DNA from 3 places in the Kitasatospora sp. NPDC058243 genome. Region 3 is predicted to be linked to each of the others. Evidence: predicted binding sites of a transcription regulator. Region 3 holds the regulator's gene; each other region holds the start of a gene.
The links. The regulator HrcA, encoded in region 3, represses chaperone genes, less so after heat shock. The targets are predictions, from matches to a motif close to TTNGCACTCNGNNNNNCNGAGTGCNAA.

Region 1 (7,427 bases), on a different contig from region 3:
GCTTCCGGGTGCCGGAGGAGGTCATCGCGTACGCCTCCCGGCTGCTCCCGGCGATCGCCCCGGGCCTGGCCCCGGCGACCTCCGTCCGCGACGCCCCCGGCTCGCTGACGATCCGCCGCCTCCCGGACGGGGAGGCCGTGCCCGCCGTCCTGGCGGCCTGCCGCGAGGCGCTGGAGCACGAGGGCTCGACCGGGCTGATCGCCGCCGACGCCCGGATCCCGGCGCTCGCCGAGGCGCTGACCGCGGCCGGCCTGCCGTACCTGTCCCCCGGCGCCGAGACCAGCGCCGAGGCCCGGCTGACGCTCGTCCCGGCCTCGCTGGCCAAGGGCCTGGAGTACGACTACGTGGTGCTGGACGAGCCGGCCGCGGTGGTCGCGGGCGAGCCGGACGAGCGGACCGGCCTGCGGCGGCTGTACGTGGCGCTCACCCGTGCCGTCTCCGGCCTGACGGTGCTGCACGGCGAGCCGCTGCCCGCGCAGCTGCACTGAGGAACCGGGCAGCGGGGGCCGGCCCCACCGGGACCGGCCCCCGCCCGCCGCGCGCGCTCAGGCGTCGATCAGCGCCCGCCACTCGGCGACCTTGGCCGCGTCCACCGGCGTCCGCCAGCCGTCGGCCCGCACCGCGCCGCCGACGTGGAAGCCGTCGAAGCCCTCGGCCCGCAGGCCCTTCAGGTGTTCGGCCCGCAGGCCGCCGCCGATCAGGATCCGCTGCCCGTACCCGGGCTCGCCCGCGCGGGCCAGGTCCGCCAGCAGCACCTTGTGCCCGGCGTCGACGCCGGCGGCCGCGCCCGAGGTGAGGAAGGTGTCCAGCCCGGGCAGCGCGCCGACGGCGGCCCGCAGGGCGGCCCGGTCGGCGCTGTGGTCGATCGCCCGGTGGAAGGTCCAGCGGCAGCCGGCCACCGCCTCGGCGACGGCGGCGGTGGCGGCCAGGTCGACGGCACCGTCGGCGTGGAGGAAGCCGAAGACGAACTCCTCGGCGCCCTCGGCCCGCAACGCGGCGGCCCGGGCGGCCAGTTCGTCCAGGCCGCCGGGCGCGAAGCCGTCCTGGATCCGGAGCATGACGCGCAGCGGGATGTCGACGGCGGCCCGGATCCGGGCGAAGTCCTCGACGGGCGGGGTGAGCCCGTCCGCGGCCATGTCGGTGACCAGTTCGAGCCGGTCGGCGCCGCCCGACTCGGCAGCCTGGGCGTCCTGGGGCGTCAGCGCGATGACTTCGAAAATTGGTCTAGACATATCAGTAGGTTGCCACATCCGGCCGGGCCCGGCGAGCACTTCGCCCCACCCCCCGGATCACGCCAGGCTGCGCCCCTTCCCGGAGCCCCCGCCGAACCGTCCGCCGAGCCCGTCGCCGGTCCCGATCCGGCGCACCGCCACCGCGGCCGCCACCAGGAGCAGCAGCACCGGCGCCGCCATCGGCAGCACGTGCCAGAACCCGCGGCCCTCGCGCCAGATGTTGAACAGGCCCGCGAACATCGTCAGCGACAGCACCGCGACCCCGACGGCCGCCGGCAGCACCCGGCCGCGCAGCGCGGTGAAGGTCAGCAGCAGCGGCCCGATCAGCAGCACCGCGAACCACTGCATGTCCAGCGGGAAGGTCGAGTCGCCCCAGTGCTGGAGCGCCACCAGCAGCCCGCCCCCGAGGACCGAGGCCAGCGCCAGCCCGCCGGAACGCCAGGAGGCCCTGGGCAGCAACTCCGTCGGCGCCGCGGCCAGCAGCAGCGCCCCCAGCACGAACGGCATGGTGGCCACGCTGCTGTCCCCCACCCCCCAGAGGTCGAACTCCGGCGGCAGCACGACGGCCTGCGCCAGCACGAACAGCGCGGAGACGGCCTGGACCAGCGAGATGACCCGCACCGCCGTCCAGCGCCCCGTCACGACGGCCACCGCGAGCAGCAGCGCGATCACCGGCGGCGCGATGGTCAGGGCGTACGTGAGGTACGAGTCGTCCCAGGTCAGCCGATGGGCGGCCCGCTCCGCATCGCTCACCCACGGCACCAGGGCCGCACCGGCCAGCGCCCCGGCGACCATCGGCGCGGCCAGCGCGAGCACCCGCCCGGCCAGCGAGGAGCCGGTCAGCCCGAGCCGCACCCGCAGTCCGTACGCGGCCAGGTCCAACGCCTCGCGGGCGACGGCCGAGCGGCCGGCCTCCGCCGTGGTGTCGGCGAACACCGCGGCCAGCTCCTCGCCGCGCTCCCGGCGGTAGCGCGGCGGGTAGAACTGCAGCGCCGCCCGCAGCGCGGTCGAAGGCGCCCCCATCGTCGGTGTGGTCATGGGTGTGGTCATGCGAAGAACCCCCTCATCATCGACTTCCCCTCCGGCTCCGGCTTCCCCTGCAGCGCCGACAGGACGTTCGCGAGACGGCGCTCCGCCTCGGTGGCGACGGCCCGCAGCCGCTCCGCCTCGGAGGCCAGCGCCTCCCGGCCGACGCTGGTCAGCGCGTAGCTGCGCCGCGCCCGCCCGTCCACGACCTCCTCCGCGGCGACCTCGATCAGCCCCTGCTGGAGCAGCCGGTCGAGGGCGCCGTACAGGGTGCCGGTGCGCATCTTGACCCGGCCCTCGGAGATCGCGGCGATCTCCTGGATGAGGGCGTAGCCGTGTCTCGGGGCGTCCGCCAGGGCGGTGAGCAGCAGCAGCGTCGGCTCCTGCATCGAGCGTTCAGTCATACGACTACATATATCGTCAACCTACCTATAGGTCCAGTACTCCCGCCGCCCGGTCCACCACGCGGACCACGAGCGGGCTGGGAGCGGACCAGGAGCAGGCCACGAGCGGACTAGGAGAGCTCCCCCACCGGCGCGACCACCGCACCCTGCTTGCCGCACACCCAGTGCGGCTCCGGCCCCAGCTCCGGCTCCACGCCGAGCGCGTGCGGGTCCCCGTCGGCGGCGCAGGCGGTGCACAGCGGCCAGCGCCCGTACGCCTCCAGCAGCGCGTCCTGGACGTCCTGGGCGACCAGTCCGAGCACGTACTCGGTGCCGTCCGGCCACTGCTCCAGCCACCAGCGGCGGTGCGTCACGGCCTGCTCCACCAAGGAGACGACGGCGGCGTCCGCCACGTCCCGCGCGGTGAGGTCGGCCAGGATCAGCGCCCGCGCGTTGTGCAGCGCGGTCTCGATGTCGTCGGAAGCCATCTGTCCATTCTCCGGTAGAACGCCGTGTGGGCGGCCCCCCGAAGGGGACCGCCCACACGATCAGGAACCAACTGATCCGATCGGTGCGATCAGGATCAGAAGTCCATGTCACCGCCCGGCATGCCGCCGCCGGCGGCCGCAGCGGCCTTCTCCGGCTTGTCGGCGATGACGGCCTCGGTGGTGAGGAACAGCGCCGCGATGGAGGCGGCGTTCTGCAGCGCGGAGCGGGTCACCTTGGCCGGGTCGATGATGCCCTCGGCGATCAGGTCGACGTAGGTGTTGGTGGCCGCGTTCAGGCCGTGACCGGCGGGGAGGTTGCGCACCTTCTCCACCACGACGCCACCCTCCAGGCCGGCGTTGGTCGCGATCTGCTTGATCGGGGCCTCCAGCGCGACCTTGACGATGTTGGCACCGGTGGCCTCGTCGCCCTCCAGCTCCAGCTTGTCGAAGGCGACCGAGGCCTGCAGCAGCGCGACGCCACCACCGGCGACGATGCCCTCCTCGACGGCGGCCTTCGCGTTGCGGACGGCGTCCTCGATGCGGTGCTTGCGCTCCTTGAGCTCCACCTCGGTGGCCGCGCCGGCCTTGATGACGGCCACGCCGCCGGCCAGCTTGGCGAGGCGCTCCTGGAGCTTCTCGCGGTCGTAGTCCGAGTCGCTGTTCTCGATCTCGGCGCGGATCTGGTTCACGCGGCCGGCGACCTGCTCGCTGTCGCCGCCACCGTCGACGATGGTGGTCTCGTCCTTGGTGATGACCACCTTGCGGGCGGTGCCCAGCAGGTCGATGCCGGCGTTCTCCAGCTTGAGGCCGACCTCCTCGGAGATCACGGTGCCACCGGTGAGGATGGCGATGTCGCCGAGCATGGCCTTGCGGCGGTCGCCGAAGCCCGGGGCCTTGACGGCGACGGACTTGAAGGTGCCGCGGATCTTGTTCACGACCAGGGTCGACAGGGCCTCGCCCTCGACGTCCTCGGCGATGATGACGAGCGGCTTGCCGCTCTGCATGACCTTCTCCAGCAGCGGCAGCAGGTCCTTGACCGAGCCGATCTTGGAGTTGGCGATGAGGATGTACGGGTCCTCGAACGTCGCCTCCATGCGCTCCAGGTCGGTCGCGAAGTAGGCGGAGATGTAGCCCTTGTCGAAGCGCATGCCCTCGGTGAGCTCAAGCTCCAGACCGAAGGTGTTGCTCTCCTCGACGGTGATGACGCCTTCCTTGCCGACCTTGTCCATGGCCTCGGCGATGAGCTCGCCGATCTGGGTGTCGGCGGCCGAGATGGAGGCGGTGGAGGCGATCTGCTCCTTGGTCTCCACGTCCTTGGCCTGGGCCAGCAGCTGGTCGGAGACGGCGGCGACGGCCTTCTCGATGCCGCGCTTCAGGGCCATCGGGTTGGCGCCGGCGGCGACGTTGCGCAGACCCTCGCGAACCAGGGCCTGGGCGAGCACGGTGGCGGTGGTGGTGCCGTCACCCGCGACGTCGTCGGTCTTCTTGGCGACCTCCTTGACGAGCTCCGCGCCGATCTTCTCGTAGGGGTCCTCGAGCTCGATCTCCTTGGCGATGGAGACACCGTCGTTGGTGATCGTGGGGGCGCCCCACTTCTTCTCCAGCACGACGTTGCGACCCTTGGGGCCGAGCGTGACCTTCACTGCGTCGGCGAGCTGGTTCATGCCACGCTCAAGGCCGCGGCGAGCTTCCTCATCAAAGGCGATGATCTTGGCCATCAGAAGTGGTCCTCCGGGACACGGTCGACTGCTCGGACCAAGGGGTGCCCGCGACGGACGGCCCTGGTGTGCGGGGGTCCTTTCCCCTACCGCTCCCGGGGGCCTCACCGACCCGGTCCGCTGTCACTCTCACGCTGTGAGTGCTAACGCCAATGATTAGCACTCCGGGTGGTCGAGTGCAAGCCCAATCGCGATCCCGCGAGCCGTCCGGGGCGCTCCCGCCGACCCGCGCAACTCCCCGCCGGGGAACGCCGACGGGCCCGCACGACGCGTGTCGTACGGGCCCGTCGAGAAGCGAGTGGTCACCAGCCGTGGGCCGCGCCGAGCTCCTGGGGTCGGAAGGGGGTCACACCGCGGCGCGGACCATGTCCGCCTGCGGGCCCTTCTGTCCCTGGGAGATCTCGAACTCGACCCGCTGGCCCTCCTCGAGGGTGCGGTAGCCGTCCATCTGGATCGCGCTGTAGTGGACGAAGACGTCCGCACCACCGTCGACCGCGATGAAGCCGTAGCCCTTCTCCGCGTTGAACCACTTGACGGTGCCCTGAGCCATTCCGAACTCCCCTAGTGCTGTGCTGGCCCTTCACGCGCCCGCAGGTCGCGGGCCCGGGTCTGGTTTGAAGGCCGGCCCGGGGAACCCCCCCTGGGCGCAGCCGTGCACGCCGCAGTCCTCCGCCGGGGGTGCCTGACGGCGCCCTGTGAGCGGGTGATTACGTCGACCGCGGCTGAATGTATCCGGATCGACGCCCTCTGCAACAGGGTCAGCTGCGGGGAATTCCGGCACCGCGCCAAGGGGCAGGACGGGCGAAAGCGGGAGGAATTCGGCATTTCACGCCGGACATAGCGGACGGATTACTACAAATCCCCGCGGGAATTCTGACATCTGCCTGACATGTTTCACGGCCCAGGCACCCGACCGGTCTCAGCGGCCGGACGACCGTCCGGCGATTCGCGGGTGAGGATGAGGGGAAGCCCTGTTCCCAACCGAGCCACACTCTACTCCGACTTGACCCCGCCATATTCCCGCCGAAATGCGGCCGGCCGTCCGTGCGTACGGAGAACGGAATTCCGTACGCGCGGACGGCCGGTCGGACGAACGGCTCGGGCGGGGTGCCCGGGTCGGGGCGCGGCTCAGCAGCCGCCGGCCACCGCCGGGATGATCGAGACGCTGGCGCCGGCCGCGATCCCGGTCGCCAGGCCCTCGGCGAAGCGCACGTCGTCGTCGTTCACGTAGACGTTGACGAAACGGCGCAGCTTGCCGGCGTCGTCCAGGATGCGGGCGGCGATCCCCGCGTGGTTCTTCTCCAGGTCGGCGATGACCTCGCCCAGGGTGGCGCCCTCGGCGGCCACCTCGGCGGCGCCGCCGGTGTAGGTGCGCAGGATGGTGGGGATACGGACGTTGGCGCTCATGGTTCTCCTAGCGGGTGCGACCCAGCGGGGTGGGGGGTGTTTCAGGCGGACGCGAGGCCGGCGTCGTGGAAGGACGCCAGGGTCGGGCGGATGACGGCGGTCATCCCGGCCCCGGCGACGGCGTCCAGGGTCTTCAGGCCGTCGCCGGTGTTGATCGCGACGGTCTCCTTGGCCGGGTCCAGCTGGCCGGTCTCCACCAGCTTCTTCAGCACGCCGACGGTCACCCCGCCCGCGGTCTCGGCGAAGACGCCCTCGGTCCGGGCCAGCAGCCGGATCGCGTCCACCACCTCGGCGTCGGTGACGTCCTCGACCGCGCCGCCGGTGCGCCGGGCGATGTCCAGCACGTACGGGCCGTCCGCCGGGTTGCCGATCGCCAGCGACTTGGCGATGGTGTCCGGCTTGACCGGGCGGATCACGTCCTGGCCGGCCTTGAACGCCGCCGATACCGGCGAGCAGCCCGCCGCCTGGGCGCCGAAGACCTTGTACGGCCGGTCCTCGACCAGGCCGAGCCTGATCAGCTCCTGCAGCCCCTTGTCGATCTTGGTCAGCTGGGAGCCGGAGGCGATCGGGATGACGATCTGCTCCGGCAGCCGCCAGCCGAGCTGCTCGCAGATCTCGTACGCCAGCGTCTTGGAGCCCTCGCCGTAGTAGGGGCGCAGGTTGACGTTGACGAAGCCCCAGCCCTCACCGGCCGGATCGCCGATCAGCTCCGAGCAGAAGCGGTTCACGTCGTCGTAGTTGCCCTCGATGCCGACCAGCTCGCCGCCGTACACCCCGGCCATGACGACCTTGCCCTGCTCCAGGTCGTGCGGGATGAACACGCAGGACTTGAAACCGGCCCGGGCGGCCGCCGCGCCCACCGCGCCGGCCAGGTTGCCGGTGGAGGAGCAGGAGAGCGTCGTGAAGCCGAAGGCCCGCGCGGCCTCGATGGCGCAGGCCACCACGCGGTCCTTGAACGAGTGGGTCGGGTTGCCCGAGTCGTCCTTGATGTGCAGCTGCGCGGTGAAGCCCAGCTCGCGGCCCAGGTTGTCCGCCTTGACCAGCGGGGTCCAACCGGGGTTCAGGTTGGGCTTGGTGGCGACGTCGGCCGGGACGGGCAGCAGCGGCGCGTAGCGCCAGATCGAACTCGGGCCGGCCTCGATCCGGCGGCGCAGCGCCTCGGCGCCCTCGCTG
Region 2 (7,427 bases), on a different contig from region 3:
GAGATCGCCAGGACACCCCTGCTCGATGCCGCCGAGGAGGTCGAGCTCTCACTGCGGATCGAGGCCGGCGTGTACGCCCAGCACCTGCTGGCGGAGGGCGTGTTCCCCGACGGCGTGAAGCGCGAGGAGCTGGAGGCGATAGCCGAGGACGCCGAGCGCGCCAAGGACGTCTTCATCCGCTCGAACCTCCGGCTCGTGGTGGCGGTCGCCCGCCGGTACCCGCGCAGCGGCCTTCCGCTGCTGGACCTCATCCAGGAGGGCAACGCCGGCCTGGTGCGCGCCGTCGAGAAGTTCGACTACGCCAAGGGTTTCAAGTTCTCCACCTATGCCACCTGGTGGATCCGGCAGGCGATCACCCGGTCGATCGCCGACCAGTCCCGCACCATCCGGCTGCCCGTGCACCTGGTCGAGGAGCTGGGGCGGATCCGGCGGGTGCAGCGGGAGAAGTCCAAGGAGCTGGGCCGGGAGGCCGAGCCGGCCGAGATCGCGGCCGAGCTGGACACCACCGAGGCCCGGATCAAGGACGTGCTGGATTGGGCCCGCGACCCGGTCAGCCTCAACATGGCGGTCGACGACGAGGGCGAGACCCAGTTCGGCGACCTGGTCGAGGACACCGGGGCGACGTCCCCCGAGGACGCCGTGATGGTCATGCTCCGCCGCGAGGAGCTGGACGGCCTGATCGGGCGGCTGGACGACCGCACGGCCTCGATCATCCGCTCCCGCTACGGGATGGAGGACGGCCGCGAGCGCACCCTCACCGAGGTGGGCAAGCAGCACGGCCTCACCCGCGAGCGGATCCGCCAGATCGAGAAGCACGCGCTGGCCGAGCTGAAGAAGATCGCCGACCACGCGGGCTTCGAGGCCGCCTGAGAACCCGAGCAACTGCCTGCGGCTCCATCCCCGCCCCGGGCCCTGGTGCGGAGCACTCCGCACCAGGGCCCGGGGTGTGTCACGGGGCTCTTAGGCTGGAGGGACAGGACGATCCGGACGGCAGTCGACGGGAAGCGGAAGTGAGCAGGGTGAGCGAGCAGGGGCAGGCGCGGGAGCAGGAGCAGGGACAGGGGGAGCAGCAGGGACGGGAGCAGCGGCCGGCGGCGCCGAAGGCCCGGCTGGTCTTCCGGGACCCGCTGGACCAGCAGTCCCGGGACGACACCGACACCGGCTGGGGTGAGCGCCCCGGGGCGGGGGAGAGCGGTGGGCGGGGACTGGACTGGTACCTGAGCCAGCGCCCGCCGCACCACGGGGACTGAGGAGCGGTGCTCAGCGCTGCGGGGCGACCAGCGCGTCGCGGATCTCGGTGAGCAGTTGGACCTCCTTGGCCTCGGCCTCCGCCAGCGTCTCGGCGGTGCTCTTCCGCCTGGCGGCCAGCCTGTTCATGGGCACGATCAGGACGAAGTAGACGACGGCCGCCGTGATCAGGAACTGCAGCAGGGCGCTGAGCACCGATCCCCACAGGATGAGGATTCCGGACGTGACCTCGCCGGTGGCGTTCAGCTCGCAGGGCCCCTTGAGGCAGGAACTGTAGGACGCCAGGTCCTTCGTTCCGAAGACGCCGACGATCGGATTGATGACGCCCTTGACGAAGGCGTTGACGATGTTGGTGAAGGCCGCGCCGATGACGACGGCGACGGCGAATTCGACGACGTTTCCACGCAGCAGGAATTGCTTGAAGCCTTTCATGCCGCCGTGAACGACGAAGTCGTTGCCCGGTTACGGGTGATCTTCCGTCGGACCGGATTGACAACCCGTCCGGCCCACCGGGCCGCCCGGCGGCGACGGCAGCCCGGCCCGTGCGGGCCCGACCGCGAGCGCCGCGGCCACCGCGAGCAGCACCAGCGCGGGCACCCCGGCCCGGCGTCGTACGGCGTGCCGCCAGCGGTGCCACCCGCCGGCCCCGCGCCGGATCGGGGGGAAGCGCGGCACCTCCCGCCGGGGCGGCACGGTGGGTGCGGGCAGCGGTACGGAGAGGCTCATGGTCGTCATGGTCACCACCGAGGTCGTGGGGGGCCGCCCCTGTGCGGGCCGGTCGTTCTCCGGCGACCCCTACGATGTGCGCCGCGCGCCGCCCCGGAAAGCCGTTATCCGCAGCCTGTGGACAACTCGGGCCCTGTGGATGAATTCGTACACCCGCACGAGTGCATCCGGCCCGCCCGGGATGACGAACCGGGACGACGAGCCGGGACAGCGCACGGGGGCAGTGAACGGGGACGGCGAACCGGGACGACGAAAGGCCCGCCGCCCCGCGTTCTTCGCGGGGGGGGGGGTACTGTCGATGCGCCGGGCGTCCGGCGCCGAGGTCAGCTCGCGGCCGGAGCCGGGCTGGAGGAGCTGGAAGAGCTCGAAGAACCGGAGGACGAGGACGTCGACGACGTCGAGGGCGACGCCGGGGTCGAGCCGGACGACGCCGCCGAGGAGCTACCGGAGGAGCCTGCGCCCACCGTGCTGCTGGAGGACGAGCGGCTGTCGGTGCGGTAGAAGCCCGAGCCCTTGAACACGACGCCCACGGCCGAGAAGACCTTGCGGAGCCGTCCCTGGCAGTCGGGGCACGTGGTCAGCGCCTCGTCGGTGAACTTCTGCACCGCCTCCAGGCCGTTGCCGCACTCGGTGCACTGGTACTGGTACGTGGGCACTTGTCTTCCTCCTGGCACTCTCGCCTGATGAGTGCTAACGATGGTCAATGATGCGGCATTCCGCTGAATCAGTCCAGCGACTCCGATGTGAGATGAGCCGTGGCCGAGCCGCGCACACTTCTCCACCGCGGCTCCGCGCGGCTTCCACCGCGCGCCGCCCACGGCTTCGCGCGGTGCGCCACCGCGTGCCCGCTCAGCCCTTGGCCGCGCCCACCAGCTGCGCCGCGGTGCCGCGCTCCGGTGCGGCCGCGACGACCTGACCAGGCCCGCCCGGCGCGGTCAGCAGGTGCCGCAGTGATATCAGCGCGATCAGGCCCAGGCCGGCGCCGGCCACCGGCACCAGGAACCCGCTGGACGGCCCGTGGCCGTCGATCAGCTGCCCGGCGATCATCTGGCCGACCGCCAGGCCGAGGCCGATGGCGCCGGTCAGCCAGGTGAACGCCTCGGTCTTGGCGCCGTCCGCGACGAGCGTCTCGACCAGGGTGTAGCCGCTGATCAGGGTCGGCGCGATGGCCAGGCCGCAGACCAGTCCGGCGACGGCGAGCGCGACCAGGTTGGGCATCGCCCACAGCGTCGAGCAGCCCAGCACCAGCAGGGCGTAGCTCATGACCATCCGCTGCTGCACGGACCGCCGCCAGGCGATCACGCCGTACAGCACGCCGGCCACCATCGAGCCGCCGGCGAAGATCCCGTACACGGTGCCGGCGGCGCCGTGCTGCCCGACCGAGTCGGCGAAGGCGTTCACCGAGACCTGCATGCCGCCGAACACGGCGCCCACCCCGAGGAAGGCCCCGGCCAGCAGCCGGACGCCGGGGGAGGCGAGCGCGGAGGCGCGTCGCACGCCGGGCTGGGGCAGTGCCCGGGCGGGCGCGGTGCGCCGCTGGGCGGCGAAGGCCAGACCGCCGACGAGGGTCAGCGTGGCCTCGGCGATCAGCCCGGCCGAGGGGCTGACCGTGGTGGCGACGGCGGTGGCCAGGATCGGGCCGATCACGAAGGTGAACTCGTCCGTCACGGACTCGAAGGCGAACGCGGTGCCCACCTTGGCCGCGGACGAGGCGGACGCGCCGTCCGCGGTGAACTCGGCGATCCAGCGGGCCCGGACCATGGCGCCGATCTGCGGAACGCTCGCGCCGGCCGGGACGGCGGCCAGGAACAGGCTCCAGGCCGGTGCGTGGCCGAGCGCCAGCGCGATCAGCGCGCCGACCGAGGCCGCGTGCACCACGACGGTCGGGACGAGGACGGCGGTCTGGCCGTACCGGTCGGCGAGCCGGCCGGTCTGCGGGCCGATCAGGGCCTGGGCGACGGCGGCGACGGCCGCGACGGTGCTCGCGGTGCCGTACGAGCCGTGGGTGTCCTTGACGAGCAGCAGGATGCCCATGCTGAGCATCGCGTACGGCAGCCGCGCGAGGAATGCCGGTGCCAGGAACGTCCAGGCGCCGGGCGTGCGCAGCAGTGCGCCGTACCCGACCCGCACGGGGGCGGGGGCGTCGACGGCATCGGCGGTGCCGTCGGCGGGGGTGGCGTTGGCGGTGTCACGCGGGGTCGCGGTGTCCGCGGGGTCGTCGACCGTTCGGCGGGCCGTCACGGTCGGTCCTTCCTGCTGCCTGGTAGCGCGGCAGGGCATGGGGTGGCCCCGACGGCGCCGAGAGTCGTCCTCTCGCGCGTCGACCGGGGTAGATACCGGGCCGGCCCGGCGTGGTGGCCGAGGTCCGGACCGCGGCCGCCGAACGGTCGCGCCAACTCTGCTTCAGGCAGATGCTGGGTGTGATCTGACCATCATACATATACGCGCGTAGATGTCGCGCGAATCCCCAGACTACAAGGCACGTCCAAAATTGTCCTGCCCATCGAAGGTGAACAGCGGGTGAGGCCTTCCGGTCTTCCGGTCACCACCCGCCGCCCACCCGCCGGGCTCACCGCCCGTGCAGCCACCCCGCGAGCTTGCCGCCCTTGTCCACGGCCCGCAGCCGCCGCTCGGCCGCCTCGCCGACCTCGTCGGTGGTGACCACCAGCAGCTCGTCCCCGCCGCGCAGCACCGTCGCCTTGTCCGGCACGAAGGAGCTGCCCTCCCGCACCACCAGGGTGACGGCGGCCCCCTTGGGCAGCCGCAGCTCGCTGACCTCCACGCCGGACATCCGGGAGCCGGGGGAGAGCGCGACCGACAGCAGGTGCCCGTGCAGCTTCTCCAGCGGGGCTGACTCGATGTCCAGGTCCTGGCCCATCGAGCCCTCGCCGATCCGCAGCTGCTTGGCCACCCAGGGCAGGGTCGGGCCCTGGAGCAGGGTGAAGACGACGACCAGGATGAAGACGATGTTGAAGACGTCCTGGGCCTTCGGCGCGCCCGACACCAGCGGGATGGTCGCCAGCACGATGGGCACCGCCCCGCGCAGTCCGGCCCAGCTGAGCAGCGCCTGCTCCCGGCCCGGCACCTTGAACGGGGTCAGCGTCAGCACCACGGACAGCGGCCGGGCCAGGAAGACCAGCACGCCGCCGATCACCAGCGCGGGGACCACCGCGGAGCCCATGGTCTCGGGCGTGCAGAGCAGGCCGAGCAGCACGAACATGCCGATCTGCCCGATCCAGGCCAGGCCGTCGGCGAAGCCCCGGACGGCCGGGCCGTGCGGCAGCTTGGCGTTGCCGAGGATCACCGCGCAGATGTAGACGGCGAGGAAGCCGGAGCCGTGCAGCAGTGCGCCGCCCGCGTAGGCGAGCACGGTCAGCGCCATCACGGCGATCGGGTACAGGCCGGAGGAGGGCAGCGCGACGTGCTTGATCCCGTACGCGCCGAGCTTGCCGACCGCGAAGCCGACCGCCGCGCCGATCGCCAGCTCGGCGATGATCGTGCCGACCAGGACGTACCAGGAGTCCAGCTCGCCGGTGGTGGCGAAGGCGACGACCAGGATGACCACGGGCGCGTCGTTGAAGCCGGACTCGGCCTCCAGCAGGCCGGTGAGCCGGTGCGGCAGCGGGACCATGCGCAGGACGGAGAAGACGGCGGCGGCGTCGGTGGAGGAGACGATCGCGCCGAGCAGCATCGAGGTCCGCCAGTCCAGGCCGACCAGCCAGTGCGCGCCGGCCGCGGTGACGAACACGCTGACCCCGACGCCGACGGTGGCGAGCACGGTGGCGGCCGGCATCACGGGTCTGACCTCGCGCCAGCTGGTCTTGAGGCCGCCCTCGGCGAGGATCACCACGAGGGCCGCGTAGCCGAGCACCTGGGTCAGCTCGGCGTTGTTGAAGGAGACGCCGATGCCGTTCTGGCCCAGGGCGACGCCGATCCCGAGGTAGATCAGCAGGCTCGGTAGCCCTGAGCGGGTGGATATCCGCACGGCGACCACCGCGACCAGCAGGATCACGGAGAACTCGAGGAGGAGCTGGTTCAGGTGGTCGATGTTCACGCAGTGGCACCTCGTGCAGGCAGGGGCGGGCGGGGTGTCTGGTGGTGCTGGAGGGTGCGACCCGTTAAGAAGGCGTCAATGCTCCTGTTGCGGATCGTTACTCAGTCTAACATTTTGCCATATCTTTAGTTTCTTTTCCTCCCCGGGCCCCCGACCGCCGCCTCCAGGCCTCCTCGTTGACCTCCTCCGATCCCACGGTGAGCGTCCCCCGTGCACGCCGCTCGGCCGACTCGGCCTAATGTGGTGCCCTGTCACGGCCCCCGGCCCTGGACACGCCCGCCCGCCCCGAAGTCAGGACCGCAAGGACCCAGATGCCCCGCTCGAAGAAGTTCCGGCGCGCCCGTCTGATCGTGATCGTGCTGGTCGTGCTGCTGGTGGCCGGCGTCGGCTACGGCGGCTACCGCGGGGTCACCGCGGTCCGCGCGTCCTTCCCGGAGGTCGACGGCACCGTCAAGGTGGCGGGCATGAGCGCGCCGGTCGACGTCAAGCGGGACGCCAACGGCATCCCGCAGCTCTACGCCGACACCAACGAGGACCTCTTCCGCGCCCAGGGCTACGTCCAGGCGCAGGACCGCTTCTGGGAGATGGACGTCCGGCGGCACATCACCGCCGGTCGGCTGTCCGAGATGTTCGGCGACGGCCAGGTCGACACCGACGCCTTCATCCGCACCATGGGCTGGCGGCAGGTGGCGCAGAAGGAGTTCGACACCAAGCTGTCGGCCGACACCAAGAAGAACCTCCAGGCCTACGCGGACGGCGTGAACGCCTGGCTCGGCGAGCACCCCGGCGGCGAGAAGGCCTCGCTGGAGTACGCCCTGCTCGGCGCCGTCAACGGCGACTACCAGCCCGAGCAGTGGAGCCCGGTCGACTCGGTGGCCTGGCTCAAGGCGATGGCCTGGAACCTCTCCGGGAACCTCCAGGAGGAGATCGACCGCTCGCTGCTGGCCCAGGACTTCGGTCCGGACAAGATCGCCGAGCTGTACCCCGACTACCCGTACACCCGCAACGGCACGATCGTGAAGACCGGCACGGTGGCCGGCGACAACTACCGCCCCGCCGACGGCTCGCCCCCGTCCGGCGGCGGCACCGCCACCACCCAGGGCGCGGCCACCACCAAGGCGCTGCTCCAGGGCCTCACCGACCGGATCGACGGCATGCCGCAGCTGCTCGGCCGCCCCGGCCAGGGCATCGGCTCCAACTCCTGGGTCGTCGCCGGCACCCACACCACCACCGGCAAGCCGCTGCTGGCCAACGACCCGCACCTCGGCCCCGGCCTGCCCTCGGTCTGGTACCAGATGGGCCTGCACTGCCGCGCCAGCTCGCCGGCCTGCCAGTACGACGTCTCCGGCTTCAGCTTCGCCGGCATGCCCGGCGTGATAATCGGCCACAACAAGGACGT
Region 3 (7,427 bases):
GACGCCCACCTCGTCGTCCTCGCCGCCCGCCTTGTGCTCGGCCGGGACGATCCGCAGCTCACCCCCGTCCAGCACGGCCACCCGGGTGCCGTCCCCGCTGACCGCGAAGCCGTCCACGCCGTGCACCAGTTGCTCGACGCGGCGCTTCTTCAGGTCGAAGCGCTCCAGCACCGGCCGGGGCCGCTCGTCCTCGGGCGAGGCCGCCTCGTCGCCGAGTTCGCCGAGCAGCGGGGCGCGGGTCCACAGCACGCCGTCCTTGGCGGCCCTGAGCGCGTCGAACCGGCCGCCCTCGACCGGGAACGGGACGATCCGGTCCGCGATGCCGTCCAGGTCGACCCTGGTCACCGGCGCGGCGTCGCCGGCGGCCTCCTCGCCGTCCGCCTTCCTGCCGCGCGGCTCGTCCTCCTCCCCGCCGAGCGGGCGCCCGGCCCGCTGCGGCCCGAACGGGGACGGCGTGTCGGCGGCCAGCGTGATCAGGTACGGGCGGCAGCCGTTGGGGAACGACAGGTCGAAGACGTGCGAGTCGTAGACCGGGTCGAAGTTGCGCACCGACAGGAACGCCAGGTAGCGGCCGTCCGCGGTGAAGGCCGGCGAGGTGTCGATGAAGCGCTCCTGGGTGACCTCGCCGACCGTCCGGGTCGCCAGGTCGGCCAGCACGATCTGGCGCAGCGAGTACGGGCCCAGCCGGTGCACCGGCCGCGACCAGGCCAGCCAGGCCGAGTCCGGGCTGAAGGCCAGCCCGCCGACCTCGCCGTCGGCGCTGCGGTCCAGCTCGTGCACGGTGCCGTCGGCGAGCGCGACCAGCAGGACCCGGCCGTCGTGCACGCCGAGCGCGGCCTGCCTGCCGTCCGGGGACACCGCCAGGGAGTTGACCCGGCCGATCCGCCCGGCGGCCAGTCGGCGGCGCTCGGCGCCCTGGGCGTCGGGGGCGAACTCCAGGGCGTCCTCGCCCTCGGCGTCGGACACCCACAGCACGCCCTGGGTGCCGTCCTCGCCCGGCACCACCCGGGCCAGCCGCCCGCGCGCCCCCGGGGTCTCGTCCAGCACCCGGGCCGGGCCCTCGCGGTGGGTCAGCCAGTGCACGTCGCCGCGCACCACCACGGCGCCGGCCCGGCCGGTGCGGTCGGGGGCGGCGGACTCCAGCCAGTGCGCGGCGTGCACCGGGCGGGGGCGGCGGCCGCTGCGCGGGCCGGCCAGCCGGATGTCGAGGCGGCGGGGCGCGGCTCCCGCCAGGTCGTCCAGCAGCCAGACGTCGCCGGCCCGGTGGAACACCGCCCGGGTGCCGTCGGTGCCGGCGTTGCGGGCGTAGAAGCCGTCCGGGTCGGTGGTGTGGCGGCGCAGGTCGGAGCCGTCCGGGAGGCTGGAGTAGAGCTCGCCGACGCCCTCGTGGTCGGAGAGGAAGGCGATCCGCTCCCCCACCCACAGCGGCGAGTCGAGCTGGCCGTCCAACTCCTCGTGGACGCGGACGAATTCGTCCCGCCCGATCCACAACTTGCCCGCCCGGCCGCCCCGGTAGCGCTTCCACCAGGCCGGCTCGCGGTTGTTGACGGTGCCCAGCAGCACGCGGTCGCCGCCCGGCTCGAAGGCGAGCCCGCCGACCGGCCCGTACGGCAGCCGCACCGACTCGCCGCCGTCCAGCGGCACGGCGTGCGCCCAGCTGCGGCGCAGGGTCGCCTCACCGGCGGTGGTGAGGGCGATCGGGCGCCCGTCGGCCGTCCAGCCCCGCACCTCGGTCTGCTCGCTGCCCCAGTGGGTGAGCCGCCGGGACGGCCCGCCGTCCACCGGCACCACGTGCACCTCGGGCGCGCCGTCCCGGGTGGAGGTGAAGGCGATGTGCCGCCCGTCGGGGGCGAACCGGGGGTGCCGGACGGGCAGGTGATCGGCCGTCAGCCGCCAGGCCCGGCCACCGTCCAGCGGGGCCAGCCAGACGTCGTCCTCGGCGACGAAGGTGACCAGGTCACCGTGCAGATGGGGGTGGCGCAGGTAGGCGCCCGCAGAGGTGCTCAGGGGTTCCGTCACGCGGTCAGCGTAGGCACGCGCGCGCACGGCGCGGGCCGGTTCGGGCAGACTCCGACCGCACGGGCGGGCCGGCTACGACCAGCGGCCGGTGCGCCCCAGCAGCAGGGCGCCGGCGGCCACCCCGGCGGTGGAGGTGCGCAGCACCGAGGGGCCCAGCCGGTACGGCCCGGCGCCCGCCTCGGCGAACGCGGCCAGCTCCTCCGGGGAGACCCCGCCCTCCGGGCCGACCACCAGCACCACGTCCCCGGCCGCGGGCAGCGCGGCCAGCGCCAGCGGCTCGGCGCCCTCCTCGTGCAGCACGGCGGCGAACGCGGCCTGGGCCAGCAGCGGCGCCAGCTGCCGGGTGGTCGCCGGCTCGCGCACCTCGGGGAAGCGCAGCCGGCGGGACTGCTTGCCGGCCTCCCGGGCGGTGGCCCGCCACTTGGCGAGCGCCTTGGCACCCCGCTCGCCCTTCCACTGAGTGATGCAGCGCGAGGCGGCCCACGGGACGATCACGTCCACGCCGACCTCGGTCATGGTCTCCACCGCGAGCTCGCCGCGGTCGCCCTTGGGCAGCGCCTGGACGACGACGATCCGCGGCGCCGGCTCGGGCTCCCGGCGGACGGCGGCCACCGTGACGTCGATCGCGTCCTTGCCGAGCACCGCGGCGACCGTCCCGTCCACCCCGAGGCCCAGCCCGTCGGCGAGGGTCACCGCCTCGCCCGCCGCCAGCCGCTTCACCGCGGCCGCGTGCCGCCCCTCCGGCCCGTCGAGGCGCACCACGGAGCCGGGCGCGGCGGCGGCGATCCGCTCGGTCTCGACGACGAAGACGGGGGCGGTCATGCGGGGAACCTCCGGGGGGTGGGGCGGATCGGGAACGCGAAAGGGGCGCCGGGCGGAACCCGGCACCCCCGCGCGGACGGCCAGGGCCTGGCGGGCCCGGGCTAGGGCGTGTCTGACAATTCGCGGCGGATCAGCGCGCGGCGTTGGGCGCCCGGCTGGGCGTGCCGGCGAAGCGTCCTCGTACTGGGTCGTACTTGGATGTTTCGCCGGTGCGGTCAGGCGGGATGCCCGGCGTCGCGCGCCCGGCGGGAATTGTCAGACACGCCCTAGGGCCTAGCGGCCGTTGAACGCGTCCTTGAGGCGCGAGAACAGGCCCTGCTGGCCCGGCGCGAACTGGCCGGACGGCCGCTCCTCGCCGCGCAGCACCGCGAGCCGGCGCAGCAGCTCCTCCTGCTCGGGGTCGAGCTTGGTGGGCGTCTGCACCTCGACATGCACTATCAGGTCGCCTCGGCCGCCGCCGCGCAGGTGCGTGATGCCGCGGCCGTGCAGCGGGATCGACTGGCCGGACTGGGTGCCGGGCCGGATGTCGAGCTCCTCCAGCCCGTCCAGGGTCTGCAGCGGCACCTGGGTGCCGAGGGACGCGGCCGTCATCGGGATGGTGACGGTGCAGTGCAGATCGTCCCCGCGCCGCTGGAAGACGGTGTGGGTGGTCTCGGCGATCTCGACGTACAGGTCGCCGGCCGGGCCGCCGCCGGGGCCGACCTCGCCCTCGCCGGCCAGCTGGATCCGGGTGCCGTTGTCGACACCGGCCGGGATCTTGACGGTCAGGGTGCGCCGGGCGCGGACCCGGCCGTCGCCGGCGCACTCCGGGCACGGGGTCGGCACGACGGTGCCGAAGCCCTGGCACTGCGGGCAGGGCCGGGAGGTCATGACCTGGCCCAGGAACGACCGGGTGACCTGGGAGACCTCGCCCCTGCCGCGACACATGTCGCAGGTCTGCGCGGAGGTGCCGGGGGCCGCGCCCTCACCGCTGCACGTGGTGCAGGTGACGGCCGTGTCGACCTGGAGTTCCTTGGTGGTGCCGAAGGCGGCCTCCTCCAGGGTGATCTCCAGCCGGATCATGGCGTCCTGGCCGCGGCGGGTGCGCGAGCGCGGGCCGCGCTGGCCGGCCGCGGCGCCGAAGAAGGCGTCCATGATGTCGGAGAAGCCGAAGCCGGCCGCCCCCGCGCCGAAGCCGCCCGCGCCCCCGCCGCCCGGCGAGAGCGGGTCACCGCCGAGGTCGTAGACCTGGCGCTTCTGCGGGTCGGAGAGCACCTCGTAAGCGGCGTTGATCTCCTTGAACCGCTCCTGCGTCTTCGGGTCCGGGTTGACGTCCGGGTGCAGTTCGCGTGCCAGGCGTCGGAAGGCCTTCTTGATCTCGTCCTGCCCCGCATCCCGTCGGACGCCGAGTACCGCGTAGTAGTCCGTGGCCACCAAATGCTCCGCTTGTTCCGCCTGTAGTAGTGCTGCGACTGGACACCGCCGTCAGAGGTTCCGACGGCGGCCTGTGCTACGACTCGGCCAGAATCTGGCCCACGTACCGCGCCACCGCACGCACCGCCCCCATTGTGCCCGGATAGTCCATCCGGGTCGGACCGATCACACCCAGTTTGGCCACGCTCTCGTCGCCCGAACCGTAACCGACCGACACCACCGAGGTGGAATTCAGCCCCTCGTAGGCGATCTCCCGCCCGATCCGGACCGTCATCGCGGCGTCCGCCGTCTCACCCAGGAGGCGGAGCAGGACGACCTGCTCCTCCAGGGCTTCCAGCACCGGCTGGATGGTCAGGGGGAAGTCGTGCCCGAAGCGGGTCAGGTTGGCCGTGCCGGCCAGCATGATCCGCTCCTCGTTCTGCTCGGCGAGCGCTTCGAACAGCGTCGCCAGGACCGTGCTGACGGTCGGGCGGTCCGGCGGCTCGAAACCCGCCGGGAGCTCCTCCAGGAACCCCGGCACGTCCGGCAGCCGCTGGCCGACGGCCCGCGCGTTGATCCGGGCCCGCAGGTCCGCCAGGACCGTCTCGCCGACCGGGCCCGGGCAGTCGACCATCCGCTGCTCGACCCGGCCGGTGTTGGTGATCAGGACCAGCATCACCTTGGTCGGGGCCAGCGCCACCAGCTCGATGTGCCGGACGGTGGACCGCGACAGCGAGGGGTACTGCACCACCGCGACCTGCCGGGTGAGCTGGGCGAGCAGCCGCACCGTCCGCATGACCACGTCGTCCAGGTCGACGGCGCCGTCCAGGAAGTGCCGGATCGCCCGGCGCTCGGGGGCGCTCATCGGCTTGACCTCGGCGAGCTTGTCGACGAACAGGCGGTACCCCTTGTCGGTGGGGATGCGCCCGGCGCTGGTGTGCGGCTGGTGGATGTAGCCCTCCTCCTCCAGCGCCGCCATGTCGTTGCGCACGGTCGCCGGGGAGACTCCGAGGTTGTGCCGCTCCACCAGGGCCTTGGAGCCGACCGGCTCCTCGGTGCCCACATAGTCCTGGACGATCGCGCGGAGCACGGCGAGCTTGCGGTCGTCCAGCTGGCGAACCTCACCGGCCATGGGGCACACACCTCCGTCTTCGCACGTTGTCCGTTCGTGTCACGCATGCTGCTGCCCGCTCCGGGAGGATCCCGGCTCCGGCACCCGCTTTGGCACTCTGAACCTGCGAGTGCCAAAACCGTACCTGCCAGTGTAAGGCCCGGGCCCAACGGCAGGAACGGCCCGGCCGGAGTGATCCTGCCCGCAGTTCCCGGCGCGGGGGTGGTGCCGCAGGGCCGTCCGGGTGGCAGCATCGAAGACGACGGCGAATGGAGGAGCAAGCAATGTCGAGCTCGGGCCAGCACACCCGTTTCGCGCCCGACCGCGGCCTGACCGGCCGCATGGTCGTGACGATGTTCGTGATCGGGCTGCTGTACGTCGGTTTCACCGGTCTGCTGATCGTGCTGCTGCGCGGCGCCTGGCCACTGATCGTCCTGATCTCCGGCGGGCTGTTCGTGGCCCAGTTCTGGTTCAGCGACAAGATCACCGAACGGGCGATGGGCGCCCACCAGGTGACCCCTGAGCAGTACCCGCAACTGCACGGCACCATCGACCGGCTCTGCGCGCTGGCCGACATGCCCAAACCCCGGGTGGCGGTCGCCGACAACGACATGCCGAACGCCTTCGCCACCGGCCGCAACCCGCAGAACGCCGTGGTGTGCGTCACCACCGGCCTGCTGCGCCGGCTGGAGCCCGAGGAACTGGAGGGCGTCCTCGCCCACGAACTGTCCCACGTCGCCCACCGGGACGTCGCGGTGATGACCATCGCCGGCTTCCTCGGCGTCCTCGCCGGGGCCATGACCCGGATCGCCATGTACGGCGGGTTCATGGGCGGCAACCGCAACAACAACGACCAGAACGCGGCCATCGTCGCCCTGATCATCCCGCTGGTGTCGATGGTCGTCTACGCCATCAGCTTCCTGCTCACCCGGCTCCTGTCCCGCTACCGGGAACTCGCCGCCGACCGCGCCGCCGCCCAGCTCACCGGCCGGCCCAGCGCCCTCGCCTCCGCGCTCACCAAGGTCACCGGCCAGATCGCCGCCATCCCCAGCAAGGACCTGCGCCAGGCGCAGCCCTACAACGCCTTCTACTTCGCCCCCGCGCTGAGCGCCCGGGAGACCGCCTCGCAGCTGTTCTCCACCCACCCGACGCTGGAGAAGCGGCTCGCGGAGCTGGCGAAGATCTCCGAGCAGCTCGGCCGCTGAGGCCCCGGCCCCCTGCGGCCCTCCCGCCCCCCTCCTGGCTCCTCCCGACTCCCTCCCCCGAAAGGACCGCCGTGGGAATCCTGGACACCCTGTTCGGGCGCACCAAGCCCGTCAAGCCCGACCTCGACCAGCTGTTCGGCGTCCCGTCCGCCGCCCTCACCCTGGAGGCCGCGGCCGGGTTCACCCCCACCGGGCTCGGCTCGGTCTGCTTCGCCGCCGTCGAGGGCGCGGCCTTCGGCCAGGTCGAACAACAGGTGCGGGCGCTGCTCGACGCCGACACCGAGCGCGGCGGCGTCCCGGTCGAGGCCTCCAAGGACGGCTACGGCTACTCCTGGCTGCTCGCCCGGCACACCCCCGAGGAACTGCCGGACCTGGTCAACGACCTGCACGCGGTCAACAGCGAGCTGGAGGCGAACGGCTTCGGGCCGCAGCTGCTCTGCTCGCTGGTCGGCTTCCGCAACCCGGACGGGCAGTCGCTGGCCCTGGTCTACCTCTACAAGCGCGGCACCTTCTACCCCTTCGCCCCGATGCCCGGCGGCGGGGAGCGGCGCAACAGCCCGCTGGAGCTCCAGGTCAACGCGACGCTCGGGAACGACCTGCGGCTGGAGAAGGACCTCAGCCGCTGGTTCCCGGTCTGGGGCGCGCCGGGCCTCTGACGGTCCGTCCGTATAGTCGCTTTCATGCACAGCCGCCAGTACGGACCCGACCTGACCCCGCCGTGGAAGAAGCAGCAGCCCGCCCCGGAGGTGACCGCCGAACGGGACCTGGTGGTGGAGGAGGCCGCCACCGGCTTCTGCGGCGCGGTGGTGCGCTGCGAGAAGACCGCCGAGGGCTTCACCGTCACCCTGGAGGACCGCTTCGGCAAGCTCCGGGTGTTC

Region 1: the regulator HrcA is predicted to act here: its motif matches at 5,004-5,030, upstream of groL (chaperonin GroEL).
Region 2: the regulator HrcA is predicted to act here: its motif matches at 2,642-2,668, upstream of ACFVX9_RS30695 (FmdB family zinc ribbon protein).

Annotation. Positions count from the first base shown of each region.
Region 1 is NZ_JBHVWW010000053.1:7,257-14,683, reverse strand. It holds gene ACFVX9_RS28145 (HelD family protein) at 1-488, shown strand, start outside; gene ACFVX9_RS28140 (copper homeostasis protein CutC) at 546-1,232, opposite strand; gene ACFVX9_RS28135 (hypothetical protein) at 1,290-2,282, opposite strand; gene ACFVX9_RS28130 (PadR family transcriptional regulator) at 2,279-2,662, opposite strand; gene ACFVX9_RS28125 (hypothetical protein) at 2,773-3,129, opposite strand; gene groL (chaperonin GroEL) at 3,225-4,847, opposite strand; gene ACFVX9_RS28115 (cold-shock protein) at 5,194-5,397, opposite strand; gene ACFVX9_RS28110 (MoaD/ThiS family protein) at 5,976-6,254, opposite strand; gene thrC (threonine synthase) at 6,296-7,427, opposite strand, start outside.
Region 2 is NZ_JBHVWW010000061.1:48,194-55,620, forward strand. It holds gene ACFVX9_RS30675 (sigma-70 family RNA polymerase sigma factor) at 1-870, shown strand, start outside; gene ACFVX9_RS30680 (hypothetical protein) at 1,011-1,250, shown strand; gene mscL (large conductance mechanosensitive channel protein MscL) at 1,261-1,680, opposite strand; gene ACFVX9_RS30690 (hypothetical protein) at 1,711-1,974, opposite strand; gene ACFVX9_RS30695 (FmdB family zinc ribbon protein) at 2,298-2,630, opposite strand; gene ACFVX9_RS30700 (MFS transporter) at 2,824-4,215, opposite strand; gene ACFVX9_RS30705 (potassium/proton antiporter) at 4,544-6,028, opposite strand; gene ACFVX9_RS30710 (penicillin acylase family protein) at 6,340-7,427, shown strand, end outside.
Region 3 is NZ_JBHVWW010000003.1:29,096-36,522, reverse strand. It holds gene ACFVX9_RS03180 (PDZ domain-containing protein) at 1-2,019, opposite strand, end outside; gene ACFVX9_RS03175 (16S rRNA (uracil(1498)-N(3))-methyltransferase) at 2,092-2,841, opposite strand; gene dnaJ (molecular chaperone DnaJ) at 3,115-4,254, opposite strand; gene hrcA (heat-inducible transcriptional repressor HrcA) at 4,331-5,365, opposite strand; gene htpX (zinc metalloprotease HtpX) at 5,629-6,549, shown strand; gene ACFVX9_RS03155 (hypothetical protein) at 6,621-7,205, shown strand; gene ACFVX9_RS03150 (DUF3097 domain-containing protein) at 7,230-7,427, shown strand, end outside.